2 regions of the Arthrobacter vasquezii genome follow, and region 1 is predicted to be linked to the other one. Evidence: riboswitches for the same ligand, from Rfam matches in the RefSeq annotation. Region 1 holds a riboswitch; the other holds the start of a gene.
What was found. Region 1 has a riboswitch for S-adenosylmethionine ahead of metX (homoserine O-acetyltransferase MetX). Riboswitches for the same ligand answer to the same signal wherever they lie in the genome.
Positions count from the first base shown of each region.

Region 2: another riboswitch for S-adenosylmethionine. It lies ahead of P4U43_RS11295 (ABC transporter ATP-binding protein); the one in region 1 lies ahead of metX (homoserine O-acetyltransferase MetX).

Region 1 is NZ_JAROKN010000065.1:189-7,604, reverse strand. It holds gene P4U43_RS15650 (M28 family peptidase) at 1-80, shown strand, start outside; gene P4U43_RS15645 (DMT family transporter) at 168-1,133, opposite strand; gene P4U43_RS15640 (RNA-binding S4 domain-containing protein) at 1,196-1,435, shown strand; gene P4U43_RS15635 (class I SAM-dependent methyltransferase) at 1,410-2,054, opposite strand; gene P4U43_RS15630 (alpha/beta hydrolase) at 2,087-2,845, opposite strand; gene metX (homoserine O-acetyltransferase MetX) at 2,901-4,088, opposite strand; SAM riboswitch class IV at 4,106-4,236, opposite strand; gene P4U43_RS15620 (VOC family protein) at 4,572-5,213, shown strand; gene P4U43_RS15615 (CPBP family intramembrane glutamic endopeptidase) at 5,258-6,046, opposite strand; gene hutI (imidazolonepropionase) at 6,167-7,381, opposite strand; partial or broken gene P4U43_RS15605 (hypothetical protein) at 7,378-7,416, opposite strand, start outside.
Region 2 is NZ_JAROKN010000029.1:23,034-30,449, reverse strand. It holds gene acs (acetate--CoA ligase) at 1-1,386, opposite strand, end outside; gene P4U43_RS11305 (ABC transporter permease) at 1,377-2,288, opposite strand; gene P4U43_RS11300 (aliphatic sulfonate ABC transporter substrate-binding protein) at 2,288-3,316, opposite strand; gene P4U43_RS11295 (ABC transporter ATP-binding protein) at 3,449-4,273, opposite strand; SAM riboswitch class I at 4,279-4,376, opposite strand; gene map (type I methionyl aminopeptidase) at 4,473-5,249, shown strand; gene P4U43_RS11285 (ThuA domain-containing protein) at 5,246-5,914, opposite strand; gene P4U43_RS11280 (nucleoside/nucleotide kinase family protein) at 5,974-6,615, shown strand; gene P4U43_RS11275 (DUF2975 domain-containing protein) at 6,782-7,273, shown strand; gene P4U43_RS11270 (helix-turn-helix domain-containing protein) at 7,273-7,416, shown strand, end outside.

The DNA of each region.
Region 1 (7,416 bases):
ACCCGCTGGGCGGCGGCACCGAAAGCGGCGGCGGGCTCCACCCGGAGCATGACCACGATTCCGAACTGGCCGACCGGTAGTATCCCGGGCTAGCCAAAGGCGGGTCGGGACCACTTCTTTCGGGTGGTCCCGACCCGCCTTCTCGTTGCCTGCGATCTTTTCCTGGATCAGTGTCGCAGCAGGCGCCGGTTCCAGGGCAGCGTGGTCAGGATGATGGCCCCCAGCGCGAGGATCGGTCCCGCCACGGTGGCGAAGACGACGACGGTCCCCGGTGTGGGGAGCACAAGGTCCAGTGCCAGCGAACCCAGCAGCTGGCCTGCGATCATTCCGAGGCCGGTGAGCAGCACACCCAGGGATCGCACCAGGAGGGCGCCGATACCGATGAAGATGCATCCCATCGGCCCGCCCAGGTAATACCACCACTCTTCCGGCAGCGGTTCAGGAGGGCCGGTGAGCACCAGTTTCACTAGCCAGGCGGCGAGGAGCACGACCGATCCGGCAATGAAGTTCATCAGGGTGGCGGTAATGGGTGTGCCGTACTGCACGGCGGCGGTTCCGTTCATGGCTTGTTGGAAGCTCACCAGGATGCCGGCTGCGATGGGAAGCAGGAGCGGAAGGATGAGTGCCGCCGTCGTACCTGTTCCGCCGAGGCGGGGTGAGACTGCCCAGATAACTGCCGCGACCGTCAGCGTCACGCCGATTACCCGCATGATGGTGATTATGCGCCGCCCGCCGGGTCCGATCCCGAGCCTGTCCACGGCGAGTCCGCTCAGCGTCTGGCCCATGACCGCGGCGACCGTAAAGAGCGCGACTCCAAGGACCGAGATGGTGAGCGCCTGCGAGAAAACAAACAACGCACCGATGGTCCCTGCGGCCAGGTAGATGCGGGGAAACCGCCGCTGCCGCACGGCAGGGATCAGCTGGCCGAGGCCCGCCCGTCCGCGCGGAAGCAGCAACGAGATCAGGATCATCAGCACCAATCCGGTACCGAAACTGATGAGCGCGGCTGCAAGTCCGTCGTCGAGCGTTTGCCCCAGTGCTCCGTTGATCCTGCTTTGAAGCGGAATGGCTACGCCGGAGGATATTGCCAGCGGGAGGCCGATGACGGCGGGAAGGTGGGGGGCTCGAGACACCCGTTAAACCCTAGGGCACTGACCTGTTCCGGCCGGTCACTTCCGGCGGGCAGAATGTAACCATGAGCATAAACGATGAGACCAGCGCCGCCACTGAAGTGCCTATCCGTGACTCGATGATCCGGCTGGGCCAGTTGGTCAAGCTGGCCAATCTTGCCGAGGATGGGGTGGAGGCCAAGGAACTCATCGAGAACGGCCTGGTGAAAGTCAACGGTGAGATCGAGGATCGCCGGGGACGCCAGATTCATCCCGGTGATTCCGTGACGGTGAACGGCGTTACCGTGACAGTGGTGCAGGGATAACGCAGGCATCGCGGGCTTCGGCTTCGCACACCGCAACGAGAAAGTCCGATGTTGGCGTCCAGGCCTGAAGATCCCACGTGGCCAGGCGCAAGGAGACGGAGAAGCCGGCGCCGGCGACGTCAGTGAAAAACCGGTCGAAGGTGTAGCCGCGCCCGGCGCCGAACCCGACGATCAGGCGTCCACCGCGCGCCAGGTGGCGATGCAGGCGTGCAAGAACCTGTGGCGCCGTGCCCGGAGCAAGGAAGGCGAGGACGTTTCCTGCGCAGACAATCACGTCAAAGGACTTAGCCACTCCGCGGGCCGGCAGATCCAGCTCTGTCAAGTCTCCCACCAGCCACACAGGCCCTGGGTGGGCTGCCCTCGCCGCTTCGACCAACTGGGCGTCCGCGTCAACTCCCACCACGGAATGGCCACGCAGCGCCAGTTCCCCGCCAACCCGGCCTTGCCCGCAGCCGGCGTCGAGAATACGCGCATTTCGGGGAGCCATTGCGTCGACGCACCGGGCTTCCCCGTGTAAGTCCGCACCCTCGGATATCAGCTGTTCAAAACGCTGGATGTAGGCGGCTGACCTGTTGGGGTCCGCGCGTTTTCCTGCGTCCCAGAGCGTTTCTTTCTTCACATTCGGGAGTCTAACCCGCCACCGTAACGGCGTTACCGTGACAGTGGTGTCCGGCTGACGCCGGGCACCACCATCTGCAGAAATTCCCGCACATGTCCCAGTTCCTGTGCGTTGATGCTGTGGTACATGCCCGCGTAGAGCACCTTGGTGAGCTTGGTGTGGCGGTTCAGCCAGCCGTGGGTGAACTCGATTCGATCGGCGGGAATGACCGGGTCTTCCTGATCCCGGCCCCAGAAGAACGGCACTGGCTTCGCAACAAGCGCGCTGTCGTTGAAGAACGTGCTGCCGTCGGTCGGCACAACAAACCCTGAGAGCCCGACGACGGCCGCGTAGTCTGCGGGCCGGGCACGCAGCATGGAGCTTGCCACTGCCATGCCCATCGAGAAGCCGAGCAGGGTGACGCTCGAGTGCGACTGCTTGATGGAGTCGACCCAGTCAATGACGTCCTGGACGGCGGCGGTGACCTTGTCGACCGAATAGGCGGCGTCCTGCATCAGCGGGAACCAGGTGAAACCTGCTCCCAGGGCGACGGGCGCACGTACGGATGCCACGGTGAACTCGTCGGGCAGGAAGTCGAGGATACCCATGAGGTCTTCTTCGTTGGCCATGTGTCCGTGCAGCAGCACCAGCAGCGGCGAGCCGGAGCGCTCGTCTTCGGGCTTCGACCAGACGACAGTCGGTGCGGTCGAGGCCGGGCCGGTCCCGGGCCCGGTCTCGGGGGCGGAGGCGGAGGCGGAGGAGGAGGCGGAGGAGGGCGCAGCAGAACCGTCAGTCGAGGAAAAATTCGTCATAGCTCCATAGTGGCATGTTGAACTGTGCCGGCTGCGTGCTGCGGCAGGCTGCGACTCAGCCCGCGCGCAACCGTAGCGCTGAGGCGCTCTCCTTGACATCGCCGTCGTCGGTGTTGCTATAGAACGCTGCTGCCAGCGCGGGCTCAAGCTGCGCAATCTCGGTGAGGAAGGCATCGTGGCCGATGGGAGATTCAATGGTGTGGACGGCAACGTTCCCGGGCAATGCGGACGCCAGTTCAACGGACTGGCGAGGCCAGTAGAGGCGATCCGAATCCACCGCCGCGACGAAGAACTCTGCCGAGGCAGCTGCGAGTGCAGTGCTGAGGCTCCCCCGGTCACGGGCAACGTCGTGGCTCATGAGCGCTTCAGTGAGGATGACGTAGCTGTTGGCGTCAAACCGCCGGACCAGCTTTTCCGCCTGATGGTCCAGGTAGCTCTCCACCTGGTAGCGGCCGCGCCCGCCCGGCACCGACGACCCAAAAGGCTCTTCCATACCCTGCGCTGCCCGACCGAACCGGTGTACGAGTTCCGCCTCCGAACGGTAGGTGATGTGCGCGATGCGCCGGGCAAGGCCCAACCCATCCTCGGGACCGGCGCTTCCGTAGTAGTCGCCGCCGGTGAACCGCGGGTCGAGGCGAATGGCCTGCACCTGGGCCTGCGCGAAGGCGATCTGCTCCGCGGTGCTCGCTGCTCCGCACGCGATGACGGCGCACCGTTGCACCCGCCCGGGATAGGTGACAGCCCACTCAAGAGCCCTCGCGCCTCCCATTGACCCACCCAGCACGGAGTGCCAGGAGGAGATGCCCAGCAGGTCTGCGAGCAGTGCCTCGGCACGCACGGAATCGCGGATGGTGACGAAGGGGAAACGCGAACCCCACGGCTTGCCCTCCGGATCAAGCGACGCCGGCCCCGTGGATCCGTAACAGCCGCCCAGCATATTGATGGACACCACGAAGTAGCGGTTCGTGTCGATGGTTCTGCCCGGACCCACCAACCCGTCCCACCAGCCATCCTCGGAGGACTCGCCCCGCGCTACATGTGAGCTGCCGGTGAGTGCGTGCTCGATCAGCACCGCATTGGAGGCATCGGCATTGAGCGTGCCCCAGGTCTCGTAGGCGAGGACGACATCGGGCAAATGGCCGCCTGTTTCCAGCGCCAACGGGCCAATCCGGAACCGTTGCACGACGACGCCGTCAACCAGCCCCGCTTCCGGCTGCGGAACCGCTGTGGTGATGCCTGTCAAAACCCTGCCGCCTCACTGAATCGCGCTTGCTCCTGCACTGCATGCAGGGCCTGGTCTTCACCCGGGGCACCCCGCCGCGAGGGAGGGTTGCCGGACAGCAAGCCGGGGCTGATGGCGGGTGGAACCTGCCGCACTGTCACTCGTTACCTCGTATTAGGAAACCTGACCAGCGCGGGTGAGGGCAACTTGTGTGACTCGCCGTGAAATGAAGCCGGCTGGCGTAGTAGCCGTGAAAGGCGCGCGTGCGGCAGAGGATGCTTGAGTGGGGCCGTTCGGCGTCTATGGGAAAACGGTCGGCCCCACTCAAGGGGGACACCCAGTGGGCGTCCCTGGCAGGAAACTCCGGCGGTCTCGGAACCGGGCTCCCTGTGTGAAGCAACTATCCGGCTCTGACCTTGGGTTTTGCTTGGAACATCGTCGCCCGCGGTGTGACTTAGGTAACCCTTAGTCGAGGCCTCCATCACAAAGTGCCAAAATGGGGCCATGCGCCTGGATCATGTGTCTTATGCCTGCGAACCTGACGGACTGACTGCTACTGCGGAACGGATTTCCGACGCCCTCGGAGTTGAATTCGTGAAGGGTGGAATCCACCCGCGGTTTGGCACCCGCAACATGATTTTTCCGTTGGTCAACGGCCAGTACCTCGAGGTAGTCGAGGTCCTTGACCACCCAGCCTCGGACAAGGCTCCATTTGGCCAGGCGGTGCGGGCACGGTCCGAGGCCGGCGGCGGCTGGATGGGCTGGTGCGTAGCCGTTGATGACCTCGCCCCGTTCGAGGACCGCCTTGGCCGCAGCGCCGTCCCCGGTAACCGCAAATTCCCGGACGGGCAGGAGCTGACCTGGCAGCAGATCGGCATCAAGGGCCTCATCGCTGACCCTCAGGTCCCCTACATGATCCGCTGGGATGAAGGCACGGAGTCCCTCCACCCATCCCAGGCGCGCACCGCGTCCGTGCGCCTCAGCGCGCTCACCATCGCCGGGTCGGCAGAGCGCGTCACAGAGTGGCTCGGAACGCCCGTCACCCACCCGTTGGACGACGTCGACGTCGAGTGGATCGCCCCCAACGGCACGCCCGGCATCATGTCGGTAGCGTTCGAAACCCCGAAGGGTGCGGTCCGGATCTAATTGGTTCTTTCGGACGCTGGTTCCCCAGGCCGCGTGGCCGGGGGTTAGCTTCCGATGCCGATAGCCGGGCCGAAGAGCGCGAAGCCGACAAAGCCTGCAATGTCCAGCAGCGCATGCGCTATCACCAGGGGCATCACCCGCTTGGTGCGCGTGTAGGCGTAGCCGAAGATCAGCCCCATGATCACGTTCCCGATGAACGGGCCGATCCCCTGGTACAGGTGATAGCTCCCTCGCAGGAGCGCCGAAGTCACAATAATCACCGGGACTGACCAGCCCAGTTCCCGGAGCCGCTCAAAGAGGTAGCCCACCACAATGACCTCTTCGAGCACCGCGTGACGGATCGCCGAGAGCACCAGCACAGGCAGCGTCCACCAGTAGGTGTCGAGCGCCGTCGGGATGATCGCAGTGGTAAGCCCCAGTGCCCGGCCCGCGGCGTACACCCCGAGCGTTCCCACCCCGATCACCGCGGCCAGCCCCACTCCCAGACCGAAGTCGACCTTCGGTTTGCTGAAGGTGAAGCCAATCCGGCGGAAGGCCGACTTCCCCGGCTGGGTGAGCAGGAACAGCACAAGCACCACGGGAACCAGCGCAAAGAAGATTCCCAGCAGCTGGTAGGTGAGATCGAAGTACTGCCGGTTGTCCAGAACCGGATTGAGCCTGGTGGTCTGCGCAGCCAGCGGCGCACGGGTCAGCTTGTCGATCAACTCCACCACCGCGTAAACCCCGGCCTGGCCGAGGGACAGACCAAGGACAATCAGGATTTCCGCTTTGATCCTCTTCCGGCGGGCGGTCGGGGATAACGACGACGGCTGGCTGGTTTTGGCGGTTGGCATGCCTTCATGGTGCCGTACGCTTCGGTGCTTGCCAAAGCGTACAAAAACGGTTCCCCGGGAAGTTTTTGTCGCCTATCTGCTGTTCTGAGCGTCGTGAAACAGCAACTAGGCGACAAAAACTCAACGGAGGCGCTGCCCGGCGCGCCACACCGCATGGGTCAGCTGCATCCCCGGACGGTAAGCCAGGTGGGTTGCGGACGGTGCGTCCAGCAGTTGCAGGTCCGCGCGGTGTCCGACAGCGAGCGACCCAACGGCCAGCCGGCCGCCGTCGTCGGTTGTTTGTTCGCGGTGGAGGGCAAGCGCACCGCCGTAGGTTGCCGCGCGGACAGCTTCGGCAACCGTCAGTCCCATCTGCAGCACGGCCGTAGCTACGCAGAACGCCATGGACGAGGTGTAGGACGTCCCCGGATTGCAGTTGGAGGCAAGCGCGACGGGTACTCCGGCATCCAGCAGCTGCCGGGCGGGCGCGAGGGGTTGGCGGGTGGACAGATCGCACGCGGGCAGGCAGGTTGCCACCGTCCCCCGGCTGTCCGGATCACCCTCCCAGCCGGACCAGGAACCTGCGAGGGCGTCGATGTCCGACAGCTCCAAATGGTTCACGTGGTCGACGCTGGCCGCTGCCTCCTCCACAGCGAGCCGCACGCCCTCCCCCGGGCCGAGCTGGTTCCCGTGCACCCGAAGTCCCAGACCCGCGTCCCGGCATGCGCGAAGCACTTCACGGCTCTGGTCCGGTGTGAACGCGCCCGTTTCGCAAAATACGTCAGCCCACTGCACGTAGGGCCGGACGGCGCTGAGCATGGGTCCGGTGACGGTCTGAACGTAGTCGTCCGCTTTCCACCCCTGCGGAACGAGGTGTGCTCCGAGGAAGGTCAGCTCGTCCGCTGTTGCAGCGGCGATCCGTGCGCTGCGGGCTTCTTCCTCGACGTTGAGACCGTAGCCGGTCTTGGTTTCGAGGTAGGTGGTTCCGTTCGCTCCGGCTTCGGCCACCCGCTGGGCCACGAGCGAGCCGAGTTCCTCATCCGAGGCGCGCCGCGTGGCGTCCACCGTCACAGAGATCCCGCCCGCGGCATAGGACTGCCCGGCCATGCGTGCCTCGAATTCCGCGGTTCGGTCGCCGGCGAACACCAGGTGGGTATGGCTGTCCACCCAGCCGGGCAGGCAGGCGCGGCCACCGGCGTCGTACCGGGAATCAGCGGCAGGAGCGTTTGCGGCCGGACCGAGCCAGGCGATCCGCTCATCCTCGAGCACGATCGCCGCGTCCTTGAGAACCCGCTGCTCGGCGTCCTGCGTCATGAGCTCGCCGATGCCGGTGATGATCGTTGTAGCGCCCGTCATGAGAGTGCCTTCCCCGTTGTGGCCTTCGTTGTTGG
Region 2 (7,416 bases), on a different contig from region 1:
CACCACGATCAGCCCCTGCTCTCCGGGACTGACTGGCTCGCCGTCGTCGTTCACGATGCGCGTGCTCACACCGGGCAGGGCGCGTGAGGCGCAGCCGGGTTTGAAGGAATCATCAGTGGGGCGGGGACTGAGCACTGTCGCGCCGGTTTCCGACTGCCACCACGTGTCCACAACGGGAGCGGTACCGGAGCCGATTTTCTCCCGGAACCAGCGCCACGCCTCGGGATTGGTTGCCTCGCCGACCGTGCCCAGGACTTTGACGGAAGAGCGGTCATAGGAGGACGGAACGCCGTCGGGAAACCAGCCCATCAGCGAACGGATCAGCGTGGGCGCCGTGTAATAGCTGGTGACGCCGTAGCGTTCGATGATCTCGAAGTGCCGCCCGGGATGCGGGGTGTTCGGTGTGCCCTCGAAGATCACCTGAGTGGCACCGTTGGAGAGTGGACCGTAGATCTCGTAGGTGTGTGCCGTGACCCACGCGAGGTCGGCGGTGCACCAGTGGACGTCGTTCACGCGGCACGCGGGATCCGGGTCACTGAAGAGAAACTCGTAACTCCACGACGCCTGCGTCAGGTAACCGCCGGTGGTGTGCACCAGGCCCTTCGGCTTGCCGGTGGTGCCGGAGGTGTACATGATGAACAGCGGCGTCTCGGCGTCGAACGCCTGCGGCTCGTGTACGGGGGAGGCGGTGCCAACAACGTCGTGCCACCACACGTCGCGGCCTTCGGTCCACGCGACATTGCTGCCCGTCCGCCGGATCACCAGCACGTGTTCAATGGCGTTCTTCCCGACGACGGCGGCATCGGCGTTGTCCTTCACCGGCACCGCGGTGCCGCGTCGGTACTGCCCATCGGTGGTCACCAGCAGTTTGGCGCCGGTGTCCTCGACCCGGAAGCGCAGCGCCTCGGCGGAAAAGCCACCGAAGACGAGCGAGTGAACGGCGCCGATACGCGCGCACGCCAGGGTCACGACGACGGTCTCCACCAGCACGGGAAGGTAGATGACCACGCGGTCGCCCTTGCCGATCCCCAGGGCAGTCAGGGCGTTGGCCGCCCGGCACACCTCGTCCTGAAGCTCGGAGTAGGTGACCGTGCGGCGGTCTCCCGACTCGCCCTCGAAGAACAGGGCAGGCTTGTCGCCCAGGCCTGCAGCGACGTGCCGGTCCACGCAGTTGTAGGCGGCATTCAGGGTGCCGCCGGCGAACCACTCAATGCGCGGCACCGACAGCTCGCCGTCCGGTCCCTGCCGTGCCGGATCGAATGTGTGGGCCGTATGCCAGTCGGAGGACCAGTGCAGCCGCCGCGCCTGTTCCTCCCAGAAGGCGATCCGCTCTTCCTCGTTGGTGAAGCCCCCGTGAACAAGGGAATCTACGGCAGTTACGCCCATTTGCGGATAGCCCACTTCTCGAAGACACCCAGGATCGCGTCCGTGAGCTTGCCGAGGATTGCCAGCAGCACTATTGCCAGGAGCAGTCGGTCCACCCGTCCATTGTTCTGAGAATCGGTCAGCAGGAAGCCGAGGCCCATCGAGGACGCCAGGAGCTCAGCCGCGACGAGGAACAACCACGCCTGCGCGAGCGCCAGCCGCAGCCCCGAGATCACCGAGGGGACCACGGCGGGCAGCTGCACCGTGGTGAACAGCCTCAGCCCGTTCAGCCCGAAGGCCCTTCCGGCCTCGACCAGGTTCTTGTCCACGTGCTGCAGGGCCATGGCAACGGTGGTGAAAACGGGGAAAAAGGCGCCGATGGAGATAAGGATGACTTTCGAATCCTCACCGATTCCCACCCAGAGCATCAGCAGGGGAACCCACGCCAGTGACGGCACGGCGCGGATGGCACCGATGGTCGGCGAGAACAGGGTGTCCACCCACCGGGACAGACCGACAAACGCTCCGACCACGAGACCGGCGATGGCACCGATCAGGAAGCCGATGACCACGCGTTGGGTCGAAATAGCAATGTGGATGCGAAGTTCCCCGCGCTGGATCAGATCGACGGCGGCGTCAAAGACAGCGGTTGGCGCCGGCAAGGTGACCGGACTGATCAAACCGACGACGGCGGCCAGTTGCCAGGCCGCCAACAGCGCCAGCGGAACAATCAGTCCCAGTCCGAGCTTGGCGACTGCCTTGCCGCGCGGCTTGCGGCGGGTGAGGGCATTGCCCTGCCTGCCGTCGTCGTCGTTCTGATTTGTTGTGTGCGGGGAGCTTGTCCCCTTGGAGGAGACGACCGAGGCGGGGCCGGTGCCGACGCCGCCGGGCACGCTGTTACCGGTGAGGTAGGGGTTGCTCATTACTCTCCAATAGCGGACGGATCGGCGTTGGTTGCGTAGGTGTCATCAAGAAGGGTGGAGAGGGCTTCGTCGATGTTTTCCTGGCTTGCGACGTCACCGGATTCGACGAACATCGGGCCGACTACCTCGAGCACGTCCAGCTGGGCCTGACCGGGGGTGCCGTTGACGTCGAGGTTGGACCGTTCGGTGATGACCTTGGTGGCCACGGATTCTTCAATGCCCGCAACCTCGGCGAGGATCGCTGCGGTTTCCTCCGGGTTCTCCTGAGCCCACTGGCGTGCCTTCTCATAGGCGTTGACCACGGCCTGGGCGAGCTCAGGGCTTTCCTCCAGGAAGGACTCGGTGGCATTGAGGAAGCCGTAGGTGTTGAAGTCCACGTTGCGGTAGAACAGCTCGGCGCCGTCTTCTTCGGCTGCGGCCATGATGGGATCGAGGCCGGACCAGGCGTCCACCGAGCCGGTGTTGAGGGCGGCCCAGCCATCGGCGTGCTGGATGTTCTGGATGGTCACTTCGCTCGGGTCAACGTTGTGCTCTGCCAATGACTGGAGCAGGAAGAAGTAGGGGTCGGTGCCCTTGGTGGCGGCGATGGACTTGCCGCGGAGATCCTCCGCGGATTCGATACCCGTATCCGCCGTTGTGACCAGTGCGGACCATTCGGGCTGTGAGTAGATGTCGATGGTCTTGATGGGGGAGCCGTTGGCGCGGGCCATCAGCGCTGCCGAACCGGCCGTTGAGGCGACGTCAGCTTCGCCGGAGCGGAGCAGTTCGTTGGCCTTGTTCGATCCGGCGGACTGGACCCATTTGACCGTTACGCCCTCATCTTCCAACTCGGCCTCGAGCCAGCCCTGGTCCTTGATGATGAGGCTCAGCGGGTTGTAGGTGGCGAAGTCCACCGTGAGTTCTCCGCCGGTCGCGGCTGCGGCTTCGCCGACTGAGCCGTCGGCGTTTTCCCCGGCAACGCAGCCGCTAAGGGCGAGGGCGGCGATTGCGGCGGTGGCGGCGAACTGAAAACGTGCGGTGCTCTTCATGGTGATCCTTTTCGGAGAGTGCGTGGGACGGGTGTAGGGGGCTTGTTCTTGGGGGTGTCGGCGCAACATGGCGGCACGGTGGGCGCCGCACGCGCTGGGATACGGCGCTGCGAACTGGCCGCAGGCGCGCGGTTAGTGCTGGTGGCTGTCGACGCCGAGGCTGCTCAGCAGCGAACTGCGTAGCGCGGCAAGTTCGGCTGAGCCGCGGTCGCGCGGACGGTCGCCCGGAACCTCCAGCACGCGGCTGATGGTTGCACCCTGGACGTCAGGCTCCTTCGCGAGAACGATCACCCGGTCGGCGAGCTGCAGCGCTTCGTCAACATCATGGGTGACCAGCAGGACCGTGGTCGGGGTGGTTTGGTGGATACGCAGCAGGAGGTCCTGCATCTTCAGCCGCGTCAGGGCATCGAGTGCGCCGAAGGGTTCGTCGAGGAGCAGGACGCCCGGGTTGCGTGCCAGTGCACGTGCCAGCGATGCCCGCTGTGCCATGCCTCCGGACACTTCGCGGGGCCGGTGGCCGGCGAACCCGTCGAGTTCCACGAGGCCCAAAAGCTCCTCCACCTTCGCCTTGCCCGCGGCGGAACTGGTTTCCCTGGGCAGGCCGATAGCAATGTTCTCGCGCAGCGAGAGCCAGGGGAGGAGTCGGGGTTCCTGGAACGCGACGGCGCAGCGGGGATCGATCCCGTCCACTGCTGTGCTGTCGATGAGTACCGCACCGCTGGTGGGAGCGTCCAGTCCTGCCGCGGCTCGCAGGAGGGTTGATTTCCCGCAACCGCTGGCGCCCACAATGGCGAGAACCTCGCCTGCTTCAACGTCCAGGGTCACGTCGCGAAGCACCACGTGCTGCTCGCTTCCGCTCCCGAAACTTCGGGTCAACGAAGAGAAAGTCAGCGGCAGTGTCTGGTTGCCATCAGTGGAAATGGCCTGGGTACGGTGCGCTCGAAGAACGGTGCTCATGTATAACTCCATCGCTCCTGGCAGTAGCACCCGTTCTCCTGCAAGCAGGTAAGGGTTGCTGCGGCGTCAACGATCCAGGTCTCTCGGCCGCTCGGGATGGTGGAATTCCACTAAACGCTTTTGCAAGGGTCCGGCGCAATATGTGTCGTAACAAAGGAACGCTTCAGCCGGACATCGGCAGCGTGAGAGGGTCATCTACATGATTGAAATTCTGAACGCGAGCGAGTTGGCCAGGGCAAAGGAAGCGGGTGCGCTGGTCGCCAACATTCTGCAGACGGTGAAGAGCCGCAGCACGGTCGGGACAAACCTGCTGGAGATCAACCAATGGACCAAAGAGATGATCGCTGAGGCAGGCGGGGTGTCCTGCTACGTCGACTACGAGCCGCCGTTTGGGCGCGGCCCGTTCGGCGCCTATATCTGCACGTCCGTCAACGATGCTGTGCTCCACGGTCTGCCGCATGACTACTCGCTTGCCGACGGCGACCTGCTCTCCCTGGACCTCGCCGTCTCCCAGCGCGGAATCGTCGCAGACTCCGCCATCAGCTTCATCGTTGGCGAGTCAAAGCCGGCGGAGAGCGTCGCGATGATTGATGCCACCGAACGTGCATTGACTGCCGGGATTGCCGCCGCCAGACCAGGCGCGCGCATCGGCGACATCTCCGCTGCCATTGGTTCAGTCCTCAGCGCCGCGGGATATCCGATCAACACGGAATTCGGCGGTCACGGCGTCGGGTCGACAATGCACCAGGGTCCCCACGTGGCAAACACCGGACGGCCCGGCAGGGGATACGTGCTGCGCCCGGGGCTTTTGCTGGCGCTGGAGCCATGGGTCATGGCGGATACCGCTGAACTGGCAGTCGACGCCGACGGGTGGACACTCCGCAGCGCTACGGGCTGCCGGACCGCGCACAGTGAGCACACCATCGCGATCACCGACGATGGCGCGGAGATCCTGACCCTGCGACAAGAGACCTAGCCAAGCAGCCAGTCCACCGCGCGCTTCATCAGTTCGCGGTGTTCCGGTGAGGAGTACGACGCCGCGTCGTGGCCGAGTGCGTCATAGAAGCTTCGTGCGGATCCAGTCCCGACAGGTCGCTCCAGGGACCACATCAAAGGGTGCAAGTGCCCCTCGTGTTCGTGGCGGGCGTGAACGATGACGTCCGGTGAGGTGCGCAGCCAGCTGTAGCGTTCGTCGTCGAGAGTGAAATCAGGTATCCCAACGGGGAAGGAACCCTCGAGCAGTATGTTTGCAGCGCCGTACTCCGGGTGCATGGACACGTCGCGTACCCAGCGTCCGCCGAGCGCCGCTTCCCAGGACTCGGAATCGACAAAACTCGTGGCGCTCGAGTGCAGGGCGAGCAGCGGACAGCCGCCGGCTTCCCAGGCGTCCAAGCCATCACGGGCGGCATCTGTACCGGGGGAAGTGCCGCCGTCCCGCGGGAGGCCGACATTCACCACCAGCAGATCCGGCCAGGCAGCAGAGTCACGAAAGCTACCGAGGGTGGCGTCGACGTCGTCGGCTGTTTCTACGGTGAGTCCGTGACCGCGGAGCAGGTCCGCGATGGCCGCGGAAGTTTCCGCGAACGGGTGCCAGGGGTCCGCGTACCGGCCGGTGCCGCTGAGGATGAGTGCCGTTGTCATGGGACCCATTCTGCCCATGAACAACGTTCTCGACCCGGGTCACATGTCAGGATGGCACGGTGACGCTGTCGGAACTTGTTGATCGAATAGAGCGCATATCGGCGCGCGAGGCCGGCGTTGTCGTTATTGGGATTGTCGGCGCTCCTGGAGTCGGGAAGACTACCCTCGCGGAGCAGTTGATGGCTTCACTGAACCAGAACAAACCCGACCCGGATCAGCAGCGCTTCGCCCATGTTCCTTTGGACGGGTTCCATCTGTCCGATCAGGAGCTGGCGCGCCTGGGTCTTCTGGAACGCAAGGGCGCACCCGAGACGTTCGACGAGCATGGCTATGCTGCTCTGTTGAAGCGGCTTCGTGGACGGCGGGATTCTGTAGTGTATGCCCCAGGTTTCGAGCGCACCATCGAGCAGCCCATTGCCGGCGTGATCCCTGTGTATCCGTCCGTGCGCACCATTCTCACGGAGGGCAATTACCTGCTGCTCGATCGCCCGGGCTGGCGGCAGGCCCAGGCTCAGTGCACTGAGGTCTGGTACTGCGAGCAGGATGAGAACCTGCGGCTGGACCGGCTGATCCAGCGGCACATCCTGTTCGGAAAGAGTCCGGCTGCGGCGGCGGAGTGGGTAGAGCGGGTGGATGAACCGAACGCGCGATTGATCGAGGCGACGAAGAACCGGGCGGATCTGGTGATTCGGGTCGAGTAGCCGGTCGGGTTCGAACGCAAAGGTGCCGGGGATGCGCAGGATCGTGGGGACGTCACCACGTTCCTGCGCATCTCCGGCACCTTTGCTGCCTCAAGGCTGCTCCACGCTTGACCACCTATCGTTTCTCGATATATTCTCCTTGTTAATCAATCGAAGGAGAATCCCGATGGGAAAGTTGGCCGTCCTCGCATTGCAGGTCGTCATCGCGATGGTCATTGCGGGCTCGTTGTTCATCCAGCTCTGGATGGTCCCGCTGATCTCCGCTGATCTTGAGCAGTCGGGCGTGCCCACTGGGCTGCGCATCACGTTCAACGCGATCGTCGTCTTCGGCATCCTGACGGTTCAAGTGAGCGCCGTCTGCTTGTGGAAGTTGCTCACCATGGTCCGCAGCGGCACGGTCTTCTCCGATGGAGCATTCCGGTATGTCGACATCATCTTCGGGGCCATCGCCGCTGCGTCGGTCCTGGTGTTCGGTCTCGCGGTTCTCCTGGCTCCGGGGGAAATTGCTCCGGGGGTCATCCTGCTCATCTGCGGTGCCTCATTGTTGATCGGCGGTGTTGCGCTGATCGTGCTGGTCCTGCGGGTGCTGCTCGCCCAGGCAGTAGCCCGCGATGCCGAAGCGAAAAACCTGCGCAGCGAACTCGACGAGGTCATCTGATGCCCATCATCGTGGACATCGACGTGATGCTGGCCAGGCGCAAGATGCCCGTGGGTGTGCTGGCCGAACGTATTGGCATCACCCCGGCCAACCTGGCTGTCCTGAAGAACGGCCGCGCCAAAGCCGTCCGCTTCACCACCCTG